DNA from 3 places in the Streptomyces sp. Je 1-369 genome. Region 1 is predicted to be linked to each of the others. Evidence: riboswitches for the same ligand, from Rfam matches in the RefSeq annotation. Region 1 holds a riboswitch; each other region holds the start of a gene.
The links. A riboswitch is a leader RNA that binds a small molecule or an ion and turns the genes downstream of it on or off. The one in region 1 is predicted to bind thiamine pyrophosphate.

Region 1 (4,179 bases):
CCTGCTCCTGACCGTGGTCAGCGACACGGGTGCGTACGCGATCGGCTGGCGCTTCGGCAAGCACAAGCTGGCGCCGCGCATCAGCCCCGGCAAGACCCGTGAGGGCCTGGTCGGCGCGGTCACCTTCGCGATGGCGGCGGGCGCGCTGTGCCTGCACTTCCTCATCGACGACGGTGTGTGGTGGCAGGGCCTGGTGATCGGCTTCGCCGTCGCGGCGAGCGCCACGCTCGGCGACCTCGGTGAGTCGATGATCAAGCGCGACCTCGGCATCAAGGACATGGGCACGCTGCTGCCCGGCCACGGCGGCATCATGGACCGCCTGGACTCCCTGCTGCCGACCGCCCCAGTGGTGTGGCTGCTGCTCGTGGCGTTCGTGGGGTCCGGCTGACACGGGGTCTGACCTGCGTAGATGTGCGTGAGGGGTTCGTTGTCCACAGGGCGGCGGGCCCCTTGTCGTATGTCTGCGACACTGGAAGGACCATGCCTGTACCCGGAGAACTCACTTTCGTCGCGCCCCGCGGTGCCAAGAAGCCCCCGCGGCACATCGCTGACCTCACGCCCGCCGAGCGCAAGGAAGCCGTCGCCGCCACTGGCGAGAAGCCGTTCCGTGCCAAGCAGCTGTCGCAGCACTACTTCGCGCGGTATGCGCACGACCCGGCCGAGTGGACCGACATTCCGGCCGGGTCGCGCGAGAAGCTGCGGGAGGCGTTGCTGCCCGATCTGATGTCCGTGGTGCGGCACATCAGCTGTGACGACGACACGACGCGCAAGACGTTGTGGCGGCTGTTCGACGGGACGCTCGTCGAGTCGGTGCTCATGCGGTATCCGGACCGGGTCACCATGTGCATCAGCTCGCAGGCGGGCTGCGGCATGAACTGTCCGTTCTGTGCCACGGGACAGGCCGGTCTCGACCGGAACCTGTCGACCGGTGAGATCGTGCATCAGATCGTTGATGGCATGCGTGCGCTCCGGGACGGTGAGATTCCGGGCGGGCCCGCCCGGCTGTCGAACATCGTGTTCATGGGCATGGGCGAGCCGCTGGCCAACTACAACCGCGTGGCCGGGGCCATTCGACGCCTCACCGACCCCGAGCCCGACGGCCTGGGGCTCTCGCAGCGCGGGATCACCGTGTCGACCGTGGGTCTCGTGCCCGCCATCCACCGGTTCTCGGACGAGGGCTTCAAGTGCCGGCTCGCGATCTCGCTGCACGCGCCGGACGACGAGCTGCGCGACACCCTCGTGCCCGTCAACACGCGGTGGAAGGTGCGGGAGGTGCTGGACGCGGGGTGGGAGTACGCCGCGAAGTCCGGGCGCCGGCTCTCCATCGAGTACGCGCTGATCCGCGACATCAACGACCAGGCCTGGCGTGGTGACCGGCTCGGGCGGCTGCTGAAGGGCAAGCCCGTGCACGTCAACCTCATTCCGCTCAACCCGACGCCGGGCTCCAAGTGGACGGCCTCGCGGCCCGAGGACGAGAAGGCCTTCGTGGAGGCCATCGCCGCCCACGGTGTGCCGGTCACGATCCGGGACACCCGGGGCCAGGAGATCGACGGGGCGTGCGGCCAGCTGGCGGCGGCCGAGAGGTAGTCTGGCGGGCGTACGGCTCCGTACGAGTACACACATCTGCATATTCCGACAGGGGAGCGCCACAGCGCTGAGAGTGCGGCCACTTGGACAGGTGGGCCGCAGACCCTCTGAACCTCGCCCAGGTCATTCTGGGTAGGAAGTTCGGGCATCACTCAAGCTGTAGCGCCCTGCCCGCGTGCCATTGGCGTGCGGGCGGGGCCGCGTCTTCTCCTGGTCACCCAGGAGGAAAGTCAGTGAGCAGCACCAAGAAGGTCACGTTCACCGCCGTGGCGGTGGGCATCGGGCTCGTCGCCGTCTCCGCGTGCGGCAGCTCCGACGGTGGGTCCGGCACATCCGACTCGAAGAGTGTCACCCTCGTCAGTCATGACTCCTTCAATGTCTCCAAGGACGTGTTGAAGGACTTCGAGAAGCGGTCCGGGTACAAGGTCAAGGTCCTCAAGGACGGTGACGCGGGTGCCGCCGTGAACAAGGCGATCCTCTCCAAGGACAACCCCCAGGGCGACGTCTTCTTCGGCGTCGACAACACGCTGCTCTCGCGGGCGCTCGACAACGGGCTCTTCCAGTCCTACGAGGTCAAGGGCTCGGACGAGGTCAAGCCGGAGTTTCGGGTCGACGGGGGCAAGCATCGCGTCACGCCCGTCGACAGCGGTGACATCTGCGTCAACTACGACAAGAAGTACTTCGCCGACAAGAAGCTCGCGCCGCCGAAGTCCTTCGCTGATCTGACCGAGCCCGCTTACAGGAACCTGCTCGTCACCGAGAACGCCTCGACCTCGTCGCCCGGCCTCGGCTTCCTGCTCGGCACCGCCGCCAAGTACGGGGACGACGGCTGGACGGGGTACTGGAAGAAGCTCAAGGCCAACGGCGTCAAGGTCGTCGACGGCTGGGAGCAGGCCTACAACGAGGAGTTCTCCGGGTCCGCGGGCGGCAAGAAGGCCAAGGGGGACCGGCCGCTCGTGGTCTCGTACGCCTCCTCGCCGCCCGTCGAGGTCCTCTACGGCAAGCCGCAGCCCAAGCAGGCGCCGACCGGCGTCGCGACCGGCACGTGCTTCCGCCAGGTCGAGTACGCGGGCCTGCTCAGCAACGCCGGGAACGAGAAGGGCGGCAAGGCGCTCCTCGACTTCCTTGCGAGCCAGGAGTTCCAGGAGGACATGCCGCTCAGCATGTTCGTGAACCCGGTCCGCGAGGGCACCAAGCTGCCGAAGCTGTTCACCGAGCACGGCGTGACCGTCGACGCGCCGCAGACCATGGACCCGAAGAAGATCGCCGACAACCGCGAGCCGTGGATCAAGTCGTGGACCTCGCTCGTACTGAAGTAGCGAAACCCCGTCCACACGCGGGGTCCCGGCGCGGGAGCGCGGCGCGGCTCGGTCTGATGGCCGTACCCGTCGCGTTCTTCGCGCTCTTCTTCGCCTACCCGGTCTCGGCGATCGTCGCACGCGGGCTGCACATCGGCGGCGTCTGGCAGTTCGGGCGGATCACGGACGTGCTCGGGGAGTCCGACATCCGGCACGTGCTGTGGTTCACCACCTGGCAGGCGCTCGCGTCGACGGCGCTGACGCTGCTGATCGCGCTCCCCGGCGCGTACGTCTTCGCGCGCTTCGACTTCCCGGGCAAGCGGGTGCTGCGGGCCGTCGTCACCGTGCCGTTCGTGCTGCCGACGGTCGTCGTCGGCACGGCGTTCCTCGCGCTGATCGGGCGGGGCGGGCTCTTCGACGAGCTGTGGGGCGTACGCCTTGACACCACGGTGTGGGCGATCCTGCTCGCGCACGTCTTCTTCAACTACGCCGTCGTCGTACGGACCGTGGGCGGCCTCTGGTCACAACTCGACCCGCGCCAGGAGGAGGCCGCGCGGATGCTCGGCGCCTCCCGGTGGACGGCGTGGCGGACGGTGACGCTGCCCGCGCTCGCACCGGCCGTGGCGGCCGCCGCGCTCATGGTCTTCCTCTTCACCTTCACCTCCTTCGGCGTGGTGCAGATCCTCGGGGGTCCGGCGTACTCGACGCTCGAAGTGGAGATCTACCGGCAGACCGCGCAGCTCCTCGATCTGCCGACGGCCGCCGTCCTGACCCTCGTGCAGTTCGCCGCGGTCGGCCTGATCCTGGCGATCCACGCGTGGACGGTGCGGCGGCGCGAGAGCGCGCTGAAGCTCGTCGACGCGTCCGCCGTGGCACGCAGGCCGCGTGGCGCCGGGCAGTGGACGCTGCTGGGGTTCGTCATGGTGACGGTTGTGCTGCTGATCCTGTTGCCGCTCGGTGTGCTGGTTCAGCGGTCCTTCGACGGGCCCGACGGCTTCGGGTTCGCGTACTACAAGGAGCTGACCTCGGCGGACGGCGGTGCCTTCCTCGTGCCGCCGATCGAGGCGATCGGGAACTCACTGCAGTACGCGATCGTCGCCACGGCCATCGCCGTGGTGATCGGTGGGCTCGCGGCCGCCGCCCTCACGCGGCGCGCGGGGCGTCTCGTGCGCGGGTTCGACGCGCTGCTCATGCTGCCGCTCGGCGTGTCGGCCGTGACCGTCGGCTTCGGGTTCCTGATCACGCTCGACAAGCCGCCGCTCGACCTGCGGTCCTCCTGGATCCTGGTGCCGCT
Region 2 (4,179 bases), 1.9 Mb from region 1:
TCCTGAAGATGCTCAACCCCGAGCCCGCCTTCGCGGACACCCTGCTCACCGCGGGATGGCTGTTCGGCGCGCTCACCGCGGGGGCCATCCTGGTCGCCGCGGTCGGTCTGCTCCTGACCGCCCTGCGCAACGGGTCCACCTCGCTCCCTGCGGGGCTCCACGGCGAGCAGCTCGAGGAGGTGTCCCGTGCCAGGGAAGACTGGGGCCGGGCGCTCCTCGAGCGGGGCGTCGTGCCGTTCCTCCGGGAGGCCCTGACGGAGCCGGGCGGCGCTCCCGCCGGCCGTACGCCGTCGGGGAAGCCGGGCGGCGGCGGTGCCGGTGGCCGCATGCCGCAACTCGGCTATCACAGGCCGGGGTTCAGCAGCCCGGACGGCGGCCCGGCAGGACCGCGGCCGAGCTACTCGAGCCCGGACTTCTCCAGCCCCGACTTCGGCGGGCCCGACCACAAGCCGGAGTAGCGGCCCGGCCGAACCGGACCGCTTCGGGGTCGCACCACCGCTTCGTGGCCCCGCCGCCCCACTGGGGGGCGGGACCACGGAGCCTCAGTCGGCGATCGCTCTCAGTCGGCGATCGGCAGATAGACCCGGTTGCCCGCGGCTGCGAACTCCTTGGACTTCTGCTCCATGCCCGCCTCGATGTCCTCGGAGCCGAGGTCGCCGCCGTGCTGGCGCCGGATGTCCTGCGAGATCTTCATCGAGCAGAACTTCGGCCCGCACATCGAGCAGAAGTGCGCCGTCTTCGCGGGCTCGGCCGGCAGGGTCTCGTCGTGGAACTCCCGCGCCGTGACCGGGTCGAGGGCCAGGTTGAACTGGTCCTCCCAGCGGAACTCGAAGCGCGCGTCCGAGAGCGCGTCGTCCCAGTCCTGCGCGCCCGGGTGCCCCTTGGCGAGGTCCGCCGCGTGCGCCGCGATCTTGTACGTGATGACGCCGGTCTTCACGTCGTCGCGGTTGGGCAGGCCCAGGTGCTCCTTCGGCGTGACGTAGCAGAGCATGGCCGTGCCCCACCAGCCGATCATCGCGGCGCCGATGCCGGAGGTGATGTGGTCGTAGGCGGGCGCGATGTCCGTGGTCAGCGGGCCGAGCGTGTAGAACGGCGCCTCTTCGCAGATCTCCTGCTGGAGGTCGATGTTCTCCTTGATCTTGTGCATCGGGACGTGCCCGGGGCCCTCGATCATCGTCTGTACGTTGTGACGCTTGGCGATCGTGTTGAGTTCCCCGAGCGTCCGCAACTCGGCGAACTGCGCCTCGTCGTTGGCGTCCGCGATCGAACCGGGCCGCAGGCCGTCGCCGAGCGAGTACGTCACGTCGTACGCCGCGAGGATCTCGCAGAGCTCCTCGAAGTGCTCGTAGAGGAAGCTCTCCTTGTGGTGCGCGAGGCACCAGGCGGCCATGATCGAACCACCGCGCGAGACGATGCCGGTCTTGCGGCGCGCGGTGAGCGGCACGTACGGGAGGCGCACGCCCGCGTGGACCGTCATGTAGTCCACGCCCTGCTCGGCCTGCTCGATGACCGTGTCCTTGTAGATGTCCCAGGTCAGCTCCTCGGCCTTGCCGTCGACCTTCTCCAGGGCCTGGTAGAGGGGGACGGTGCCGATGGGCACGGGGGAGTTGCGCAGGACCCACTCGCGGGTGGTGTGGATGTTGCGGCCGGTGGAGAGGTCCATGACCGTGTCGGCGCCCCACTGGGTCGCCCAGGTCATCTTGTCCACCTCCTCCTCGATGGAGGAGGTGACCGCGGAGTTGCCGATGTTCGCGTTCACCTTCACCAGGAACTTCTTGCCGATGATCATCGGCTCGATCTCCGGGTGGTTCACGTTGGCGGGAATCACCGCGCGGCCCGCGGCGACCTCTTCCCGCACGATCTCCGGGTCCATGCCCTCGCGGATCCCGATGAACTCCATCTCGGGCGTGATCTCGCCGCGCCTGGCGTACGCGAGCTGCGTCACCGCCTGACCGTCACGGCCGCGTCGGGGCTGGCGGGGGCGGCCGGGGAAGACCGCGTCCAGGTTCTTGAGCCCGCCGCGGGGCGAGGTGTGCTTGATGCCGTCGTCCTCGGGACGCGGCGGACGGCCCACGTACTCCTCCGTGTCGCCGCGGGCGATGATCCAGTTCTCCCGCAGCGGCGCCAGCCCGCGGCGGACGTCGGTCTCGGCCGACGGGTCGGTGTACGGACCCGAAGTGTCGTACAGGGTGACGGCCTTGCCATTGGTGAGGTGCACCTGTCGGACCGGCACCCGCAGGTCGGGGCGCGAACCCTCGACATACGCCTTGTGCCAGCCGATGGACTTCCCGGCCTCGTCGCTCTGGACCTGGTGGTTCTGGTCGTTCTGCGTCGAGGCAGGCGTGCGTGCGTCCGATGTGGTCATGAGACCTACTCCCTACGCCGGCATTACCCGGTAACAGGTTCGGCGGTCGACGCAGCGAATCCCGTACGGCTCGTGCACATTTTGTGCCGCTTCGTACGGAGGTCAGCGCCCTCTCAGCCCGGTGCTCCGAGCTCCCGCGATTGCAAAGGTGGCTCCACGCTAGCGTCATGTCGGGCGCGCTGAACAGAGGGCCCCTCCCGTTCTTGCGATGATCGGGCAGTGACCACCACAGAGCCGCCGCCCCCGCCGCCCTCGCAGCCGCCCGCCTCCGGGACGCCTCCGGAGGGCCACGGACATGGCCACGGAGACGGCCACGGACACGGGCATTCCCACAGCCACGGCCCGGCCGCACCGGTCTCCCAGCACCTGCGCAAGGTCATCGCCGCGGTACTGATCCCCTTCGCCACAGCGGTCGTCGTGGGCCTCGTGGTGCTCTGGCCCGGTGGCACGCCGAGCCACGAACGCACCGGCGTCGGCTTCGACCGGCAGACACAGTCGGCGAGCGTCACGAAGGTGCAGGAGCTGCCCTGCAAGGACCTCAGCCCCTCGCAGACCCCGCCGAACGGCGACACCTCCACCGCCGAGGGCCAGTCCGCACAGTCCACCGCCACGGGCATCTGCAAGAAGGCGACGGTCAAGGTCACCAGCGGCGACGACAAGGGCCGCACCTTCACGGAGATCATCCAGCCCGACTCGCCACGCCAACTGAAGCAGGGCCAACAGGTGGTGGTCGCCTACGAGCCCAAGGCCCCCGAAGGACTGCAGTACTCCGTCACCGACGTGAACCGCAAGATCCCGATGGCGCTCCTGGCCGGCATCTTCGCGCTCGCCGTCGTCGTCGTGGGCCGACTCCGCGGCGTGATGGCCCTGGTCGCCCTCGCCATCAGCTTCATGGTGCTCACGTTCTTCATCCTGCCGGCGATTCTCCAAGGCTCGAACCCCCTGGTCGTGGCGGTGATCGGGGCGAGCGCCATCATGCTGATCGCGCTCTACCTCTGCCACGGCCTGACAGCCCGGACCTCCGTCGCCGTACTCGGCACCCTCATCTCCCTCCTCCTCATCGGCCTCCTCGGCTCGCTCTTCATCGGCTGGGCCGCGCTCACCGGCAACACGGACGACAACACCGGCCTCATCCATGGCCTGTATCCGTCCATCGACATGAGCGGCCTGCTGCTCGCGGGCGTCATCATCGGCTCGCTCGGTGTCCTCGACGACGTGACGGTCACCCAGACCTCCGCGGTCTGGGAGCTGCATCAGGCCAACCCGACGATGGGCTGGCGCGGCCTGTACCGCGCGGGCATCCGCATCGGCCGCGACCACATCGCCTCGGTCGTCAACACCCTCGTCCTCGCCTACGCGGGCGCCGCACTGCCCCTGCTCCTCCTCTTCTCCATCGCCCAGTCCAGCGTGGGCACGGTGGCCAACAGCGAACTGGTCGCCGAGGAGATCGTGCGCACCCTGATCGGCTCGATCGGTCTGGTCGCCTCAGTGCCGGTCACGACCGCACTGGCCGCCCTGGTCGTCTCGGCGGACCGCTCCACCACGCCCGGGCGCACCGCGTCGATCGGGGCGACCCGGGCCGCCCGCGGGGGAAAGGGAAGGCGCCGCAAGCGTTAGCTGTGGGACCGCGGGTGTTGGCTGCATGGCCGCAAGCGTCGGCTGCGGGGCCGCAGGCGTCGGCTCTCGAAATGCACCAAAATGCCGTGGGCCTCCGTCCGTTTATGTCAGCGGTTCAACCCGCGTTCTGCTCCTCCGCGAGGATGCGGTCGAGCGTTTCGTCGAGGTCCGCATCGAAGTCGGCGAGTGCCCGCTCC
Region 3 (4,179 bases), 3.9 Mb from region 1:
TGGAGCGGCCGATCAGCACGTCGGCGCTGCCGCCGAGGATGGCGCGGGCCGCGGGGACGGGCAGGTCGCCCTGGCCGAGGTGCAGCACGTCGGCGCCGATGGCGTGGGCGACGTCCGCGCGGTCGTTCACGGCGAAGAGCTTGCCGTGCCTGCAGGCGGCGTCCGCGAAGACTCGGAGGTGCTCCAGCTCCTCGCCGGCCTCCATGCCCTTGTCGCGCAGCTGCACGATGTCGACGCCGCCCGCGAGGACGGCGTCGAGGAACTCGGGGAGGTCCCCCTGGCGCCTGCGGGCATCCGTGCACAGGTAGAGCCGGGCGTCGGCGAGCCGGTCGCGGCGGTCTGCGGCCATGGAGAGGTCCCCCCGTTGTCGGTGGTGTGCGGGCCGCGTGGGATCAGCGGCCCGCACACCGGACGATGTGTTCAGGTCAGACGGCGAGCGCCTGGGCGCGGCGCTTCACCTCCGTGCCGCGATTCTCGCTCAGCGCCTGCGCGGGGGTGCCGGGCAGGCTCGGGTCGGGGGTGAAGAGCCATTCGAGCATCTCTTCGTCGGAGAAACCGTCGTCCCGCAGGAGCGTCAGGGTGCCGCTGAGGCCCTTGACGACCTTGTCGCCGTCGATGAAGGCGGCCGGCACCTGGAGCGCCCGGTTCTCCCCGCGGCGCACGGCGATCACCTGGCCCTCCTTGACCAGCTGGCGCACACGGGTCACCTCGATGTCGAGCATCTCCGCGATGTCGGGGAGGTGCAGCCACTCGGGGACGAGAGCATCGGTCTTTGCGTCAATCTCGGTCACGGGTCAAGCGTATCTCCGGCCACTGACACGCACCGGGTGGCACCGCCCCACCGGCGAGCGGCCCGCTACAGCACCGCCTTCTTCAGCGGAATCGACGGGTCCGCCGTCAGTGCCGGGTCGAGGCGCGCACCCGACTCGATCAGCCGACGGCCCTGCGCCAGGTCCCTGGGGCGGCCCACGGCGAGAACCGCGACCAGGGCGCCGTCCCGCAGCCAGCACACCGACCAGGCCATGCCGTCCGGGTCCCCGCGCCACACCAGCTCGTCGGCCCCGGCGTGATGTCCCGCGTACTGCACGAAGCGGCCGAACTGCTCCGACCAGAAGTACGGCACGGGGTCGTACGCGGCCGGCGTCTCACCGATGATGTTCGCCGCCACCGTGCGCGGCCCCTGGAGTGCGTTGTCCCAGTGGTGCACGAGGAGCCGCTCGCCGTACCGGCCGGAGGGGAACGAGGCGCAGTCCCCGACCGCGTACACGTCCGGCGCCGACGTGCGCAGGCCCTCGTCGGTGACGACCTCGCGGTGCGTGCCGAGCTCGATGCCGGAGCCGGTGAGCCAGCCCGTCGCGGGCCGTGCCCCGATGCCGACGACGACGGCGGTCGCGGGCAGCGTGGTCCCGTCGGACAGGACGACGGCGCCGGGTTCGACGCGCTCCACGCGCGCGTGGGTGCGCAGGACCGCTCCGGAGTCCGCGTACCAGCCCGCCATGGGGGCCGCGACCTCCTCGGGGAGCGCCCCCGCGAGCGGCCTGCCCGCGGCCTCGACGACGGTGACGGAGCAGCCCGCCTCGCGCGCGGCGGTCGCGAACTCCGCGCCGATCCAGCCCGCCCCGACGACCACCACGTCGTGCTGCCCCGCGAGGACCGGGCGCAGCCGCGCGGCGTCGTCCAGGGTGCGCAGCAGGTGCACGCCGGGGATGTTCTCGGTGCCGGGCAGGCGGATCGGTTCGGCGCCGGTCGCGAGGACCAGGACGTCGTACGTGAGGGCCCCGTCGGCGGTGTCCAGCTCGTGGTCGGCGGGGCGCACGCCGGTGACCTCGCGGCCCAGGTCCAGCTCGATGCCGAGCGCCGGGAAGTCGATGTCGAAGGTGGAGCCCTCCGCCTTGCCGAGCAGCACCGCCTTGGACAGCGGTGGCCTGTCGTACGGCGGGTGCGGCTCGGCGCCGACGAGGGTGACCCGGCCCGTGAAGCCCTGCTCGCGCAGGGCCACCGCGGTCTGCACGCCGGCCATCCCGGCGCCGACGACCACGACGTGCCGCTCCGCCTGTCGCCGCTTCCCGCTCTGCTGCTGCTCGCTCTGCCTCTGCTGCTCGCTCACCCGATCACTCTAGGGCGGTTGTCGAGGGCGCCCTCAGGTGTGGTCGGGGAGATCTCTGACACAACGTCACCGCCCATACCCGGACAGCTCCCCTACTGCCGCACGAAGCGACGGGCTAGGGTGGCCCGTGCAGAGCACTCGCGGGAGCCCGGACGCACCGGGCTGAGAGGGAGGCTGGGACGGCCTCCGACCGTACGAACCTGATCCGGGTCATGCCGGCGAAGGGAGGGGCTGGACGCCCATGCATCCACGTACGACATCACCATCCGCCACCTCTGACGTCCTGATCGTCGGAGGCGGCATCATCGGCCTGGTCACGGCCTGGCGGACCGCGCAGCGGGGGCTCTCCGTGGCGGTCGTGGACCCCGAGCCGGGCGGCGGCGCCGCCCAGGTCGCGGCGGGCATGCTGGCCGCCGTCACCGAACTCCACTACGGCGAGCAGACGTTGCTCGGCCTCAACATCGCCTCCGCGCGGCGCTATCCGGCGTTCGCCGACGAGCTGACCGAGGCGAGCGGCCACGACCTCGGCTACCGCGCGTGCGGCACGCTCGCCGTCGCGCTGGACTCCGACGACCGTGCCCACCTGCGCGAACTGCACGCCCTGCAGCAGCGTTCGGGCCTGGAGTCCGAGTGGCTGAACGGCCGCGAGTGCCGTCGCCTCGAACCGATGCTGGCGCCGGGTGTGCGCGGCGGCCTTCGGGTCGACGGCGATCACCAGATCGACCCGCGGCGGCTCGCGGGCGCGCTCGTGGTGGCCTGCGAGCGGGCCGGTGTGGTCTTCCACCGCGCCTGGGCCGAGCGTCTGTCGGTCGTACGCGACCGTGCGCACGGCGTCGTCCTCGCGGACGGCACCGAGCTGGGCGCGGGTCTGACGGTCCTCGCGGCGGGCAGCCTCAGCGGGCGCCTCGCGGGCGTCCCCGACGACGTCCTGCCGCCCGTGCGCCCCGTCAAGGGCCAGGTCCTGCGTCTTACGGTGCCCGGGCCCTACGCCCCGTTCCTGAGCCGCACCGTGCGGGCCGTGGTGCGCGGCAGCCACGTCTACCTCGTGCCGCGCGAGAACGGCGAGCTCGTCGTCGGCGCGACCAGCGAGGAGCTCGGCTGGGACACCACGGTCACCGCGGGCGGCGTGTACGAACTGCTGCGGGACGCGCACGAGCTCGTGCCCGGCATCACCGAGCTGCCGCTGACCGAGACCCGCGCGGGTCTGCGCCCCGGCTCCCCCGACAACGCGCCGATGCTCGGCCCGACACGGCTCGACGGGCTCCACCTGGCCACCGGGCACTTCCGCAACGGCGTCCTCCTGACGCCCGTCACGGGCGACGTCATGGCGCACGCCCTGACCACGGGCGCGCTCCCGGAAGAGGCGCTCCCGTTCACCCCGCGCCGCTTCGACGGCGCGTCCCCCGAGATCTCCGCCCCGGCCCGCACGCAGCACGACACGGAGCAGCCCGCATGAGCACACCCTTCGCCGTCTCCGTCAACGGGGAGGAACGCGAGGTGGCCTCGGGCACCACGCTCGAAGCCCTCGTGGCCACCCTCTCCTCGGCGCACTCCGGTGTCGCCGCCGCCCTCAACGAAACCGTCGTCCCGCGCGCGCAGTGGCCCACCACGGCCCTCTCCGCGGGTGACCGCGTCGAAGTACTCACCGCCGTACAGGGAGGCTGAACACCATGGCAGACGACCCCTTCGTCATCGGCGGGCTCACCCTCTCCTCGCGCCTGATCATGGGCACGGGCGGGGCGCCCAGCCTCGACATCCTGGAGCGGTCCCTCGTCGCGTCCGGCACGGAGCTGACCACGGTCGCGATGCGCAGGCTCGACCCGGGCGTCCAGGGTTCCGTGCTCTCCGTGCTCGACCGGCTCGGCATCCGCGTGCTGCCCAACACCGCGGGCTGCTTCACGGCGGGCGAGGCCGTCCTCACCGCCCGGCTCGCACGGGAGGCGCTCGGCACGGATCTGGTGAAGCTGGAGGTGATCGCCGACGAGCGGACCCTGCTGCCCGACCCCGTCGAGCTCCTGGACGCCGCGGAGACGCTGGTGGACGACGGCTTCACGGTCCTGCCGTACACCAAC

Region 2: it holds a riboswitch for thiamine pyrophosphate, as region 1 does, so the genes downstream of both, thiC (phosphomethylpyrimidine synthase ThiC) here and NOO62_RS28870 (thiamine ABC transporter substrate binding subunit) in region 1, are expected to answer to the same signal.
Region 3: it holds a riboswitch for thiamine pyrophosphate, as region 1 does, so the genes downstream of both, thiO (glycine oxidase ThiO) here and NOO62_RS28870 (thiamine ABC transporter substrate binding subunit) in region 1, are expected to answer to the same signal.

Annotation. Positions count from the first base shown of each region.
Region 1 covers NZ_CP101750.1:6,337,232-6,341,410, forward strand. The annotation lists gene NOO62_RS28860 (phosphatidate cytidylyltransferase) at 1-388, shown strand, start outside; gene rlmN (23S rRNA (adenine(2503)-C(2))-methyltransferase RlmN) at 481-1,587, shown strand; TPP riboswitch at 1,628-1,744, shown strand; gene NOO62_RS28870 (thiamine ABC transporter substrate binding subunit) at 1,821-2,906, shown strand; gene NOO62_RS28875 (ABC transporter permease) at 2,882-4,179, shown strand, end outside.
Region 2 covers NZ_CP101750.1:4,415,335-4,419,513, forward strand. The annotation lists gene NOO62_RS20100 (hypothetical protein) at 1-458, shown strand, start outside; gene thiC (phosphomethylpyrimidine synthase ThiC) at 560-2,365, opposite strand; TPP riboswitch at 2,358-2,513, opposite strand; gene NOO62_RS20110 (YibE/F family protein) at 2,585-3,982, shown strand; gene NOO62_RS20115 (SsgA family sporulation/cell division regulator) at 4,098-4,179, opposite strand, start outside.
Region 3 covers NZ_CP101750.1:2,444,795-2,448,973, forward strand. The annotation lists gene thiE (thiamine phosphate synthase) at 1-349, opposite strand, end outside; gene NOO62_RS11185 (Rv2175c family DNA-binding protein) at 426-791, opposite strand; gene NOO62_RS11190 (NAD(P)/FAD-dependent oxidoreductase) at 857-2,107, opposite strand; TPP riboswitch at 2,238-2,351, shown strand; gene thiO (glycine oxidase ThiO) at 2,349-3,563, shown strand; gene thiS (sulfur carrier protein ThiS) at 3,560-3,772, shown strand; gene NOO62_RS11205 (thiazole synthase) at 3,778-4,179, shown strand, end outside.